3 regions of the Undibacterium sp. Ji50W genome follow, and region 3 is predicted to be linked to each of the others. Evidence: predicted binding sites of a transcription regulator. Region 3 holds the regulator's gene; each other region holds the start of a gene.

Region 1 (4,943 bases), on a different contig from region 3:
CGGCAGGATATGCGCCATGAATTGTTGATGTACTGCCGATAAATCACTGGGGCCAGTCGGCAGGGTTTGCCTGAACTGCGCCCGCACCTCATCCGGTATGGGTTGCCAGACCGGGCGCTCGCGCAGGTGTTCGGCATAGTCAAGAATGTCGTCGAGCATGCGATGCCCTTGCGACCGCAATGCCTGCCAGTCGCTGGGGTCCAGTGATTCATTGTCCGATGCTGCCATACCCATTCCCGATCGTCATATCCATATGCGCTAATTATCTATGAGCTTAGGACGATTAAAGCAGCGAATACAGGCGTTTTTGCAGCTTTATTGATGCAGCTAACTAAATTGGATGAAATTTGAATGGATTACAGTAGCCGAACGGCAATATTTTATGCAGAGAGTATGCAGAGAGATGCACATTTGGATGCATGCAGATTATGCGCCGGCAAACATCCCGGCAAAAACGCTGGCCTTGGCCTTTGCCTTGGGGCCGGACCAGTAATCACCTAATTGCATGATGCGCTGTTCGCCTTGCCTGATGCTGATTTCAAACGGGCGTTGCAGCATGACCTGGTGCACATAGCTGGCGAAGCCATCGGCAAAATCGTCATAGACATTGGTGGCGGCATACAAGGTGGGGAAACCGGTCTTTTGCAGGGATTGATAAATCTCGGGTATCAGTTCACCCGGCAATTGTTCGCCAGTGTAAAAGTGCAGGTGTTTGCGTTGTGGGAAATCTTCCCGCAGCAAGGGAATGACATCGCCACTCATGGCGATTTGCCATGACAGCGACAGGTAGCTGTATTCTTCGGTCGATTTGAAACGTTTGGAACCTATCCACCAGTCAGGCAGGTATTCGCTGTTGGCCGTGAGGACATGGCCAAATTCGTGCAGCAATAAAAACTGGATGGCATTTTTGCGCGTATCCTTGTCCGGCGTTTCGATGACGACATCAATGCGGTACTGGTCTTGCGGCAGGAAGGGGGTGTTTTCTTTCCAGCTTGCCCACTCATTGGCAGCACGATGCAAAAACGCATCGGCATCCATCAGGCACACCATGCCAAGTTGCTGGCCATCTGGCGTCATGACCACATCGGTCAGGGCAGATGAACCCAGGCCACGCGCAAAATACACACCCAGCAAGGGGCGGGCCAATAGGGTTAACAGGGATGGCGGCATTTCTGCCATGGCATCTTGCACATCCACCAAAAAATCGGCGGCAAGCACGACGGCTTCAGGTGATGCTAGCTGGGAGGGGACATGCTGTTGGCCAGCCTGCTGGCTGGCATTTACAGAGGCGACATAGGCTAGCACCTCGGCAGGTGCCACACCCAGTCTTTCAAGAACCGGACGGCCCAGTTGGTCGCGCCAAAAACCCGGGTCAGACGTCAACATCACGCATCAACCCTCTCAAGCCTGGGCGTCGAGCAACAAACCTGTTTTGGCCCCCAGATCCTTGGCGATGGACAAAGCCTGGGCAGAAGGAATCTGCTGGATCACGGTATTGGTTTCACGATCAACGATCTGTACCACCACTTTGCCAGAACCACTGTCCAGATTTAAATTCACGCTATTGCTGGAATCGATAAAACGGTTGATTTTATCCACAGACCGCTTCAGCTCAGCACTGCTGATTGCCGTGTCTTGCTTTGCATCTTGCGTAGATGCAACGGTGCCAGCGCTTAAATCCTGCCCTGCAGGCGCGATTTTTGGTGCACTTTTAACATCCTGCCGAGGCTCAGCAGCAGAGATGCTAGCGCCCCCACCTGTTATCTGACTGATATTCATATCATTCCCCGACTGTAATGGTAAAAAATCAAAACGGATTACTGCGTTAACATCATTAACGGTAGTTGTACTTAAAAGTTTAATTTTTTATTCAAAAAACGGACTGCAGGGGGTTTTGCGCTGAAGAACGACTGAAGAAATTGACAAAAACCATCAAAAAGCCATGAATTAGTCAGGGCGTGCTGATTATTTATTACTATGCAGCAATATCAAAAAAATATGGGTCGTGGCCCAAACACCTCCGCCACGGTCCGCACCATCAGGCGGCTGTTGGCCGGGGTGGACAGGTTTTCCCATATCCAGTTATGGTGCTCGATGACTTTTTCGGCCTTCATGTGGGGGCGGTCGCCGGTGGTATGGGCGTCGGACAGGGCGATCACGTCAAAACCAAGCGATACGGCAGAGCGTATGGTGGTATCGATGCACAATTCAGTCGCCAGGCCACACACCATCAGGGTATGGGCACCGGTGATTTTCAGGTGGGTCAGCAGGCCGGTATCGGCAAAGGAATCGCAGGCGGTTTTATCGACGAACACATCACCCGGCGTAAACGGCAGCTCGGGTATCACTTCCCAGCCGTCAGAGCCTATCATTGCATCATCATTGGCATGACGGATGTAAATGATTTGCCCGCCATGCTGGCGCGTGACTTCAATCGCATGCTGGATGCGGGCGACCACTCCCTCTATATCATAGCGGGGCGTGGTGCCATTCACCCATGAGTTCTGCATATCGATAATGAGTAAGGTGTTCATTGTGCTGTTGCTTGCCTGTCCAAAGCCACATGATACCGCGTTAGCCCCAATATGGTGCAGTGCAAGGTCTGTCTTGCAGCACTTGCACATCATCAGGCGGGCATACTATCAGGCTAGCACATCCTGTACGGCTTTACTGGCCAACAAGCTGATCAACTGGTCAGCCACCGCCCTCACCCGCACAGAACGGCGCACATCGTCATGCATGACCAGCCACAGCTTGCGCTGCAAGGGGCAAAGCGGGTCATCTATTCTTTGCAAGTCGCTGCTACGGCTACCCAGCCCTTTAGCCAGGTAATGCGGCAATACCGTGACCCCCATGCCGGCCGCCGCCACCTGACGCAATACCAGTTGATCATTGCTGCGCAACAACACCCTGGATGGATCAGCATCGAGCATGTTTTCCAGCCACTGATGATGTGGCGTACCAGAATTTTTTTCATAGGCGGCAAACTGCCAGTCGCTGCGCTTGCGCCCTTTCAAATAGCTTTTGCTGGCATACAGGCCATACTGGACGGTAGCCACTGCCTTGATCACCAGGCCCGCCGCTTGCGGGCGTGACATGCGCAGGGCAATATCGGCTTCGCGCCGGCCCAGGCTGACTTCGTGTTTTTCGGCAAACAATTCCAGTTCCAGACCGGGCAAGGCGGCGTGCAGGTTTTTCAGGTTGGGGGCCAGCACAAACGATGTCAGGGTGGGGGCGGCAGAAATGCGCACCACGCCTTCCATTTGCCCGGCGCTCAGGGCTTTTCGTTCGAACGAAAACCAGCGCTCTTCCACTTCCCGCGCATGCGGCACCAGGTGCTGCCCTTCCACCGTCAATTGCCAGCCACGCACCAGCCTGTCAAACAGGCGCAAGCCCAATGCCGCTTCCAGTGCATCGATGCGGCGTGCCACGGTGGTGTGTTCCACCTGCAGGCGACGGGCGGCCCCGGTCAGCGTACCGCTATCGACCAGCGCCAGGAAAAACCGTAAATCGTCCCAATTCATCATGGTGCAATTATGCACAGTCCAGGCGAATTTTTCAGTAATTTTATTTAAAGCCTACTTTGTCTAAGCTGTGTGCAACAACGCTCCCCCAACTTATACAGTACACAGAAAGAATAGAAATGAAAGCCATACAAATACTGACCCAAGGCAGCCCGGAAGTTTTACAACTCACCGACCTGCCCACGCCAACCCCAAAAGAAGGAGAAGTGCTGGTGCGCGTCGACATTGCCGGTATCAACTATGCCGATGTGTATCAGCGCAACGGGCAAAACCCTGCGGTCCTGCCTGCCATCCCTGGTACCGAAGGGGCGGGTGTCGTGGCCGAAGGCAATGCCCACTTGCCCGCTGGCACCCGGGTGGCCTGGTTGTCGCAGCCCGGTTCGTATGCCGAATATCTGAGCATCCCGACCTGGAAGCTGGTGCGACTGCCAGATGACATCAGCAACCCGCAAGCAGCCGCCGTCATCATGCAGGGTGTCACCGTGCAATACCTGGCTGAAACCAGCTACCAGATCAAGGCCGGCGACCGCGCGCTGGTGCATGCCGGTGCGGGTGGCGTTGGCCTGCTGCTGATCCAGCTATTGAAACACAAGGGTGCCACCGTACTGACGACGGTATCGACCGCCGCCAAGGAAGAACTGGCCCGCCAGGCCGGTGCCGACCATGTCATCCGCTATACCGAGACGGATTTTGTCGCGGCGGTAAAAGCACTGAGCCAGCCACAGGGAGTGAACGTGGTGTATGACTCGGTCGGCCTGAACACCTACCAGGGCAGCATGGCGGTATTGGGCCCGCTGGGTTCGCTGGTGCTGTTTGGCCAATCCAGCGGCAATGTGCCGCCTATCGATCCCATGACGCTGTGCCGTAGCGGTTCCCTGTTCTTTACCCGCCCCACCCTGGCCCACCATGTCGCCGATGCTGCCAGCCTGGCCGCTCGCAGCCAGCGTGTGCTGGGCTGGTTACGTGAAGGTATTTTGCGGCCGCGCATAGGTGGCAGCTATCCGCTGGCACAGGCGGCACAGGCCCATGCCGACCTTGAATCAAGCAAGACCACCGGCAAACTGCTGCTCACTGTTAACGCCGCCAACTGAGGCGCATTCCCCCACTTAAAAAGGATGACCATGAACACATTGTTACGCTCACTTGCAAGCCTGAATAGCCTCAGAAGCTTGCTACTGATCTGCATCGCCAGCATAAGCTGCATCAGCCTGCCCGCCTGCGCCCTGATGCAACAGGACAGTGACCAGAATGAACAGGCACAAAAACGCCTGACCGGCACCTGGACGCTGATCGGTGCGCCAGAAATCCGTGCCGATGGCAGCCGGGGTGAAACCTTTGGGGCTAATCCCCAGGGTTTGCTGATCATTGACGACACGGGCCGCTATTCCCTGCAAATCTACAAGGCAGAACGGACCAAAT
Region 2 (4,943 bases), 300 kb from region 3:
ATGCTCAAAGGCCATCAATTCCTGCCGCGCCGCCAGGCCGTTTAAAGGCTCGGATTCCCAACTGATGGGGTCGCCATCGATCAAATCCAGTACTTTAGGAGACAGGACAAAATAGCCACCATTGATCCAACCACCGTCACCGCGCGGTTTTTCGGTAAAACCAGCAACCAGGTCACCTTCACGCTCCAGCGCACCATAGCGCCCCGGGGGCAAGACCGCAGTTACGGTAGCCAGTTTGCCATGCGCCTTGTGAAAGGCGATGGAAGCAGCAATATCCAGATCCGCCACCCCGTCGCCATAGGTAAAGCAAAAAGCCTCTTCATTTTGCAGATAACGGGCAACCCGTTTGAGCCTGCCACCGGTCATGGTATCTTCACCGGTATCCACCAGCGTCACCTTCCAGGGTTCGGCATGATGCTCATGCACTTCCATACTATTGTTTTGCATGTTGAAGGTGACATCCGACATATGCAAAAAATAATTGGCAAAATATTCCTTGATCAGGTAACCCTTGTAGCCGCAGCAAATGACGAACTCATTCACGCCGTGGGCCGAATAGGATTTCATGATGTGCCAGAGTATGGGGTGGCCACCAATTTCTATCATGGGTTTAGGCTTGAGATGGGTCTCTTCGGAAATCCGTGTCCCCAAACCGCCCGCCAGGATAACTGCTTTCATTGCTCGGGTCCTTCACAATAGATATTCCACATCTGACGATAGGCTTTTTCTACTGAACGGGCAAATGCCGGTTCATCCATCAGCAGCGACTGTTCCATTTCTGTACGCAAACTGCCACGCAGATGGCGCAAGGCGTCAAGATCATGCGCCAGGATGATTGCTTTCTGGGCGTATTCGTCTTCCGTACTGGCAATCCACTCTTCATGCCCTGCCGCTGTCAGGATACTGGCACCGATACGCCCTACCGATGGCCGGTCCGTCAGAGAGATGAAAGGAATCCCCATATACAGAGATTCCAGCAAAGTCGTCCCGGAATTATGCGGGAAGCAATCCAGGCCGATATCAATATGCTTGAGCACTTCCCACGAAGGTGTACTGAAGCCAATCAGCAGCCTCGATCGGTCGATGCCATAGCGCATGAAGCGCGATGCCATTTCATCCTGCACCTGGGGATCCTTGAAATCGCCGCTATTGATGATCAGTTGTGAATTTGGCATGGCATCAAGTATGGTTGCCCACACCCGCACCACCCTGTGGTTGATACGTGTCGAACGTGACAGACTGCCAAAGGTAATCACCCCGGTTGATTCAAATGGTGGCGGGCCCAGTTCTGCCCTTCTGGTATCCGGCCTGTATACATAAGCAGGCCCATCCAGGCACCAGACTTTTTCGGCAAACAGATGCGCGCAATTGTCGGTGATGGTCGGTTTGTCGGTCAGGTAATAATCGATGGCACTCAGACCGGTGGTATAGCCATATTCCAGCCAATGCAGGGACACCGGTGCGGGCTTGCGGGCAAATACCGGCAGGCGGTTACCATTGGTATGGCCGGCAACGTCGACCAGGATATCGATGCCGTCCGCCCGTATTCTGTCAGCCAGCACATCATCGGTCATGTCACGCGTTGACACCCAATGGTCGATCTGTTTTTTATAATAGGCAGTGACATCGTCTTCAAATGGGGGATTGGCATAGGCGTAGACCTCCACCTGTTCCTTGTCATGCCCTTCCAGCAGCGGCAACAAGAAATATTTACACACATGATTATAGAAAGCCTGGGTCACATAACCCACCTTCAGGCGCTTGCCAGGGATGCGCGCATTCTCAAACTTCTTCCACTGGGCTTTCAGCGGTGCGGCAAAGCGCAAGTCAAATTCATGGTAGGCGTTATAAATCACCTCTGGCGTCAGGTCCGGGTGGTAATTCAGGCAAAACAATAAATTGGTGTAGATCTTGCGATTGAAAGAAGACTGTCCGTCTTCCCTGAACGACAAGGCCTTGATATAAGCTTCGATGGCTGCATCCAGGTGGTTGGCTTCCCGCAGGGTGTCACCATAGGCCGCCCAGATTTCAGGAATATCCTGGGTCAGTGTCAATGCATGCTGACCGCATTCTATCGATTCCTGTACCTGGCCATTCTGGCGCAAGGCATCAATCAGGTTAGGATAAACCTGCAACAGATCCGGTTGCAGCTCCAGGGCATGCCGGTATTGCACAATGGCGAAGCTGTACATGCCGTGTTCACGGTAGGCCAGTCCCAGATTATTAAACAGGTAAGGCAGACTTGGGTCGATCTGTATGGCCCTGGATATATTTTCTATGGCTTCTTCAGTCCTGCCAATAAAGCGCATGGCATTACCCAGGTTATTCAGGCCGACCACCATGGTCGGCTGTATCGCCAGGGCTTTTTCCAGATAGACGATGGCATCGGCACAGCGTTCCAGGGAAATCAGGACATTACCCATATTCACCAGGATGTGCGGATTGGTCGGCAACAGCTCCAGCGCCTTGGTCAATACTATGAGTGCTTCGGGAAATTTAGCCTGCTCGATACGGGCTACACCCAGGTAATCCCAGACTATGCCGTCACGCGGCAGGTATTTGGACAGCCACAAACTGATCTCTTCCAGTTGCACATATTGTTTACTGAGCAGGTATTTATTAAAGATACCGAAAGCGATTTTCCGGTTATCCGGAAAATGTGGCATCACGTCGAATGCCAGTTTCAGGTACTGGACGCCTTCGTCGCACTGGTTCAGGTCACCGCATATCCTGGCCAGGGCATACAGCGCATCCGGATGACGGGGGAAATGCCTGATGATATTCAGGCAAACCTGTTTGGCCTCGGGCAAAGCACCTGCATCAAAGTGCTTGTTAACTTCGCGCATTGCCTTTCGTGCATCAAAACTGGATTTGCTCATGCCTGCGCCCTGATAAGGTGTAATTATTATTCAATAAATAGCCGATATGTTGATCAGCTAAGCTGATTTTGCATTTCTGCTCATTTCCCGGCATTTTTGCGCTGCAATAAAGGCTGCCTTGCCTGCGCGCTGCCTTTTTAAACAGGAAAATACCAGAAACTACTAGCTCAGGCTTATTGTATAGCTAATGAATTCGTTTCCATATGTTAAATAAGGCCCTAAAACTAAATCAAATTTAGCCCTAAAGTATTTAAAAAAAGCGCCGACAAGCGGAAACATCTTTAAAACTTGAGCGAAAAAAATAACATTTATTTTCAGAAACACGCTAAAACTTTTTTAGTCTCTACCGATACCCTTTACAACGGCGGTCCAATAGTCAGCACGAAAGACCAAAGTTTCAGGCTACTACGCCAATTTGAATAACTTAGGGAGAATTACCATGGCTGTCATTAATACCAATATTGCATCGCTGAATGCACAACGCAACTTGACTACATCGCAATCTGCGCTGAACACTTCCCTGCAACGTCTGTCTTCCGGTCTGCGTATTAATAGCGCGAAAGATGACGCTGCTGGTCTGGCAATTTCCGAACGTCTGTCTTCTCAAATCGGCGGCTTGAACCAAGCTGCACGTAATGCGAACGACGGTATCTCTCTGGCGCAAACCGCTGAGGGCGCTTTACAACAGATCGGTGCCAACTTGCAACGTATCCGTGACCTGGCCGTGCAATCTGCCAACGGCTCCAACAGCGTTTCTGATCGTGCCGCTCTGAACAACGAAGCAGGTCAGTTGATTTCTGAAATTAACCGCGTTGCCAGCAGCACCAACTTCAACGGCGTGAACCTGCTCGACGGTAGCTTCTCTGCACAAACTTTCCAAGTTGGTGCCAACGGTACATCAAACGATCAAATCAGTATCGCCTCCATCACCAGCGCAAAATCTAGCGCCCTGGGTGTGGGTGCATCTTCCAGCTACGCTACCACAGTAGCCGGTGCCGGTTCAGTTACCACGACAGCCCTGGCTGCCGGTGACCTGTCCATCAACGGCTTCCAGGTTGGCGCATCTGCAGCTGACGGTGTATCTTTCTCCAACTCCACAGGCAGCGGCATTGCAAAAGCAGCAGCAATCAATGCGATCAGCGGCAGCACAGGCGTAACTGCAACTGTAGGTTCGACAACCATTGCCGGTACAGCCAGCACATCCGCAACAGCGATTGCCTCCGGCGACGTCACTATTAACGGCGTGAATCTGGGTGCCTTGAATGCTTCGACTTCCGGCGCACAACGTGGTGCACAGGTAGCAGCTGCTGTAAATGCGATCAGCACACAAACTGGCGTTACTGCTACCTTCAATACAGCAACTGGTGCAGTTGCACTGGCTGCCGCTGATGGCCGTAACATCACTATTACAGCCAGCACCAACGCTGCTGCCGCTGCTGCCAACACAGGTATTACTGTATCGGCAACTGGCGCAACTGACGTCAGCACCTCGACACTGTCCCTGACTTCCACCAGCTCTGCCGGTATCACCCTGGCAAACGGTACTGGTACTGGTCTGACAGCTGCCAACCTGACTGGTGGTTTCACTTCTGCTTCGGTCACGGTCGGTGCGGGTGTCTCTTCACTGAATCTGGGTACCGCTGCCGGGGCCACCGCCGCGTTGTCGACCATTGATGCGGCGTTACAATCGATCAATAGCTCCCGCGCTTCTCTGGGTGCGTATCAAAACCGCTTCTCTTCCGCGATTGAAAGTTTGCAGACTAACTCTGAAAACTTGACAGCATCCCGCAGCCGTATCCGTGATGCAGACTTCGCCCAGGAAACAGCGGCTCTGACACGCGGTCAGGTCTTGCAACAAGCTGGTACAGCGATTTTGGCTCAGGCTAACGGTTTGCCAAACGGCGTTCTGGCCCTGTTGCGTGGCTAATAGCAGTAGGCTTATGTAAATTAGGTCTATACTTAAAGCATAAAGCATGTCCCCCTGGTCAACATTTTGACCAGGGGTATTTTTCTTGAAGGAAAAGATCATGGACATCCGATCGATAGGGAGCACTTCTCAATCTG
Region 3 (4,943 bases):
ACGTCAGAAAATTTACCGCAAATACTTCTCGCGAAGCTTTGCGCATGTTGCGGGATGCCCTGGGCGCTGATGCGGTGATTTTGTCCAACCGCAATGTCGGCGGCAAGGTCGAGATACTGGCCATGGCGGATGAAGCCATCAGTGCCATTGCACCTTCATCCGGTGATGAAGCGCCAGCACTGGTGTCACCATCAGTGTCGCCAGCGCCACCAGTGCCACGCATACCCGATACACCACGCTTTGCACCGCGCTATCAGGCTGAAGCACAAGTTGAAGCAGCGGCCGTCATCCGTCGACCGCTGAAACCGGCGATCGCCCTGGATGCCGATATTGAAGCTGCTGTCAGCGCTGGTGAATTGAATAATGTGATGTCGGAAATCCGCTCCATGCGCAGCATGCTGGAGTCACAACTGGCAGAAATATCCTGGACCCAGACCCAGAAGCGGCATCCGCAGAAGGCAGAAATCCTGCGTGAAATGCTGGCCACGGGTTTCAGTGCAGGCTTGTCACGCTATCTGGTAGAAAAATTGCCGGAAGCTGGCAAGGTCGAAAATGGCCTGGAATGGATCAAGAATACGCTGGTGCGTAATCTGTCCACCATCGACAATGAAAACGAAATGCTGGAAAAAGGCGGTGTGTATGCGCTGGTAGGGCCGACCGGCGTCGGCAAGACCACGACCACGGCCAAGCTGGCGGCGCGTTGCGTGATGCGCCATGGGCCTTCCAAACTGGCCTTGATCACTACTGACGGCTACCGTATTGGCGGTTTTGAACAATTGCGCATTTACGGCAAGATACTCGGCGTCATGGTGCATGCCGTCAAGGATGAGGCAGATTTGCGCATCGCCTTGTCCGAACTCAAGAACAAGCATACGGTATTGATTGATACTGTGGGTGTCAGTCAGCGCGATAAAATGGTGACCGAACAGGTTGCCATGTTGTCAGGAACAGACACTCCGGTAAAGCGCCTGCTGTGCCTGAATGCTACCTCCACCGGCGAAACCCTGAGCGAAGTGGTACGCGCTTACCAGGGTAATGGTCTGGCGGGTTGTATTTTCACCAAGCTGGACGAAGCTGCCACCATAGGTGGTGCGCTGGATATTGCGATACGTCAGAAACTCATGGTGTATTACGTTGCCAGCGGCCAGCGGGTGCCAGAAGATCTGCATATCGCCAATAAGCTGTACCTGATAGACCGTGCCTTTAAACTGAAACGCGAGACAGCCGCCTTCCGCCTGCTGTATGAAGAATTGCCTTTGCTGATGGCTGGCACCATGGGTGCCGGGAATGGTGCGCGTGCTGCTGTGTCCAGGGAGGTGTCCCTTGGCTAGTTTTGATCAGGCAGAAGGCTTGCGCCGCATGCTGGCCAGCCCCAAACCCAGGGTGTTCACTTTCCTGTCGGCCTTGAAGGAAGATGAAAAAAGTGGCATGTTGGTTAATCTGGGTGTATCGCTGGCAAAGCAGGGTAGTGAGGTATTGATGATCGATGCGCGGGCCTCGGACAATAGCGTGGGTGCTTGGCTGAATGCAAGCAATGATCGTACCTTGTTGGATGTAGCGAGACAACAGCGTACAATGAAGGAAGCGATCAAAATGGTGGCTGCTGGCTTGTCGGTGACGATGCTGACCAGGCAGGCGTCGTTGTCGTCGGCTTTGCCGCCAGAAAGTGCACGGCAACTGACCAAAGTGTTTGATGTCGTGGCAAACCAGGCAGACCTGGTGATGGTCGATGGCGACATCAATGCGAATGACGCATTTGCGCTGGCATCACTGGATGACAGTGAATTGGTGATACAGGTTTCTGCCGATCCGCATATGATCAAGGCCGCATACGGACTGATCAAGCGGGTCAGCAACAGGGTAGGAAGGCGCGGTTACGGTATTCTGGTATCCGGCGCATCAGAAAATGAGGCGAGATTGATTTACACAAATATGGCGCAGGCTGCCAGCCGTTATCTGGCTGTGCCTTTGCACTATGTCGGCCATGTGCCGGAAGATGAACATGTAAGAAAGGCTGCGCATTTGGGACGCTCCGTGATTGATGCTTTTCCAAAAGCGCGTGCTTCGCTGGCTTTTTCCCGGCTGGCGGAACAATTGGCGACGACTGCGCGTTCGACATTATGTTTAGAGGGAGTCCCTGAGCTGGGTGTCGGTCTCGGAATATAATCACATGTACACCGCTAGCGGAAAGTCAGATAAAAACTTCCTCCTCCGGGAGCACGCCCCACTGGTCAAGCGCCTTGCTTACCAGTTGAAGGCGCGTCTGCCTCCCAGTGTGGAGGTGGATGATCTTGTGCAGGCGGGCATGATAGGTTTGCTGGATGCAGTTAACCGCTATGAAGACACGCATGGTGCCCAGTTTGAAACCTATGCTGTGCAGCGCATACGTGGCGCCATGCTGGATGAGTTACGCAGCAGCGACTGGTTGCCGCGCGGCGTACGCCAGAACATGCGCAAGATAGAAAATGCCATGAATACCCTGCAGCAAAAGCTGGGCAGGCCACCTCTGGAAACCGAGGTCGCCAAGTCACTCAAGCTGTCGCTGGAGGAATACCAGGACATGCTGACCGATAGTGGCGGCCATCAACTGGTGTATTACGAAGACTTTCATGACGCCGACACCAAAGAGCATTTCCTCGATCATTATTGTTCTGACCTGTCGGGCGATCCCCTGCAGGATTTGTTGAATGATGATTTCCGTGATGCCGTGATCGGGGCGATTGACAGCTTGCCCGAACGTGAAAAATTGCTGATGGGCTTGTATTATGAGCAAGAATTGAACTTGAAGGAAATCGGGGCCGTGATGGGTGTTTCCGAATCACGGGTGTCGCAATTGCATAGTCAGGCGGTAGCCAGGCTCAGGGCGTACTTAAGGGAGAAGGCGTGGACTGGGCTAGCATAGTCGGACTTTTACTGATAGTTGTCGGCATCGTTTCTGGTCAGTTGCTGGAAGGTGGCCGTCTTTCTTCCCTGGTGCAGCCAGCCGCTTTTGTCATCGTAGTGGTGGGTACTATCGGTGCGGTGCTGATGCAAAGCCGCATCAAGGCCTTTATGCGGGGCGTACGCATGTTGCGCTGGGTGGTGTCAGAGCCGCCGGACAACAGCAAAAAGAATGTTGAAGAAGCCCTGGTCTGGAGTGTGGTCGCCAGGAGAGAGGGCTTTCTCAGCCTGGAACGCTATATGAATGCGTCAATCGATCCCTTCATCAGCAAGGGGTTGCGCCTGGTGATCGATGGCATCGACCCGATCCGGCTCAAGGATATCCTGGATGTTGATATTTCGCTGTATGAGATGGAACAGCGCCAGGCTGCCAAGATCTGGGAAGCGGCGGGCGGTTATTCGCCCACCATCGGTATTCTGGGTGCGGTGCTGGGCTTGATACATGTGATGGAAAACCTGACTGACCCATCCAAGCTGGGCGGCGGCATTGCGGTGGCCTTTGTGGCAACGATTTATGGCGTGGGCATGGCCAATCTGTTGTTTTTGCCGGTCAGTTACAAGCTCAAAGAGATCATCAACAGGGAAGTCACGCGGCGGGAAATGTTGTCTGATATTTTTTACAGTATTGCCCTGGGCGACAGCCCACGCGTGGTGGAAGAGCGATTAACCAATCATAGAAATTGATGGCTTGCCTGCTGTGATGCCTTAAAGAACCCTATGGCCAGAAGAAAATACCACGAAGAACCCGAGAACCACGATCGCTGGCTGGTTTCTTACGCCGATTTTATTACCCTGTTGTTTGCGTTCTTTGTGGTGATGTATGCGATTTCCTCTCTGAATGAGGGCAAATACCGGGTCTTGTCGAATTCGCTGACCGGGGCTTTTGGCAAGGTCATGGTGAATCCCAAGACCGTGGATAGGCCGAATGAACCCATTGTCAAGCTTGACCCGCTGCCTCTGGTAAAAAACAGCCGCGCAAATGAAGCCTTGCGTAAAGAAAAGGCGCAAATGACGACCATGGCCAAGGATATCATGACAGTGCTGGAACCGCTGGTGCGGGAAGGCAAGGTCAGGGTCAGTCAGACCAGTCGCGGCATCACCATAGAAATCAATGCCAGCCTGTTGTTTGCACCAGGCGAGGCACGCCTGAATATAGATTCGGTGCAGGCCTTGAAAGCGATTGCAGGCGTCCTCAAGGCCGATACCCATGCCATACAGGTCGAGGGGCATACCGATAATATCCCCATCAAGAACCCGATTTTTCCTTCCAACTGGGAATTGTCGGCGGTACGCGCCAGCACGGTGGCCAGGTTGCTGACTGAAAACGGTGTCGATGAAATCAGGGTGACAGCCGTAGGGCAGGGGGCGAAATTGCCGGTCAGTGACAATGACACGACCGAGGGCCGGGCCAGGAACCGCCGGGTATCGGTGACCATACTGGCGGTATTACCAGAGCCGGTAGTGGATGTGCCCATCTCGCCAGCGGCGCCAGCTTCTGTGGCTGTACCAGCGCCGGTATCGGTGCCGGCTGCTGTGACGACGCCTCTGCGATAAAATTGTGATGCGAACGGTGATGCTAGACTTTGATGCTGGACTCAGATGTGAGATTTTGATGCGAGACTGCATTGTGTTTGGCACGCTAAAACAAAAACAGACCCGAGGGTCTGTTTTTTTTATGGGAAGCATCTGTCGGCCGTATCAGGTGGCGATATAGCCCTTGCCTGATGTGCCCCTGATCGTGGACTGGCCATTCGGGCCATACATGGGGGAAGCGTTCTGGTTTCCCTGTTGTAATACGCTTAACATGGCCTGGCTTTGTGCCAGGCGGCGATTAATTAACAGACCATTGGTCTTGTTGTCTTCTTTTGCCTGCATCGACAGTTGCAGAAGCTGATCCCAGTGTGTACCTGCATCATCGGCACGGCCAGCTTGCTGCAAATACGCCTTCATGCCATCCAGGTCTGCCCGGTAACCAAGTTGTGTCAGAAACGCATTGCGCTTTT

What was found. Region 3 encodes FliA, which starts transcription of late flagellar genes. Its sites were predicted from a motif close to CTAAAGTTTNNNNNNNNNNNGCCGNTA; they were not measured.
Region 1: a site for FliA is predicted at 1,836-1,862, ahead of ACO0K9_RS26155 (flagellar protein FlaG). Genes of this name have one in related genera too.
Region 2: a site for FliA is predicted at 3,121-3,147, ahead of ACO0K9_RS01815 (flagellin). Genes of this name have one in related genera too.

The regions. Positions count from the first base shown of each region.
Region 1 is NZ_JBMPOX010000030.1:11,751-16,693, reverse strand. It holds gene ACO0K9_RS26165 (pyridoxal phosphate-dependent decarboxylase family protein) at 1-228, opposite strand, end outside; gene ACO0K9_RS26160 (hypothetical protein) at 427-1,386, opposite strand; gene ACO0K9_RS26155 (flagellar protein FlaG) at 1,402-1,779, opposite strand; gene ACO0K9_RS26150 (isochorismatase family protein) at 1,989-2,534, opposite strand; gene ACO0K9_RS26145 (LysR family transcriptional regulator) at 2,643-3,524, opposite strand; gene ACO0K9_RS26140 (quinone oxidoreductase family protein) at 3,644-4,615, shown strand; gene ACO0K9_RS26135 (lipocalin-like domain-containing protein) at 4,646-4,943, shown strand, end outside.
Region 2 is NZ_JBMPOX010000001.1:362,905-367,847, reverse strand. It holds gene rfbF (glucose-1-phosphate cytidylyltransferase) at 1-678, opposite strand, end outside; gene ACO0K9_RS01820 (tetratricopeptide repeat protein) at 675-2,879, opposite strand; gene ACO0K9_RS01815 (flagellin) at 3,319-4,806, shown strand; gene ACO0K9_RS01810 (flagellar protein FlaG) at 4,907-4,943, shown strand, end outside.
Region 3 is NZ_JBMPOX010000001.1:60,564-65,506, forward strand. It holds gene flhF (flagellar biosynthesis protein FlhF) at 1-1,331, shown strand, start outside; gene ACO0K9_RS00310 (MinD/ParA family ATP-binding protein) at 1,324-2,166, shown strand; gene ACO0K9_RS00315 (RNA polymerase sigma factor FliA) at 2,171-2,902, shown strand; gene ACO0K9_RS00320 (flagellar motor protein) at 2,884-3,624, shown strand; gene motD (flagellar motor protein MotD) at 3,658-4,494, shown strand; gene ACO0K9_RS00330 (flagella synthesis protein FlgN) at 4,639-4,943, opposite strand, start outside.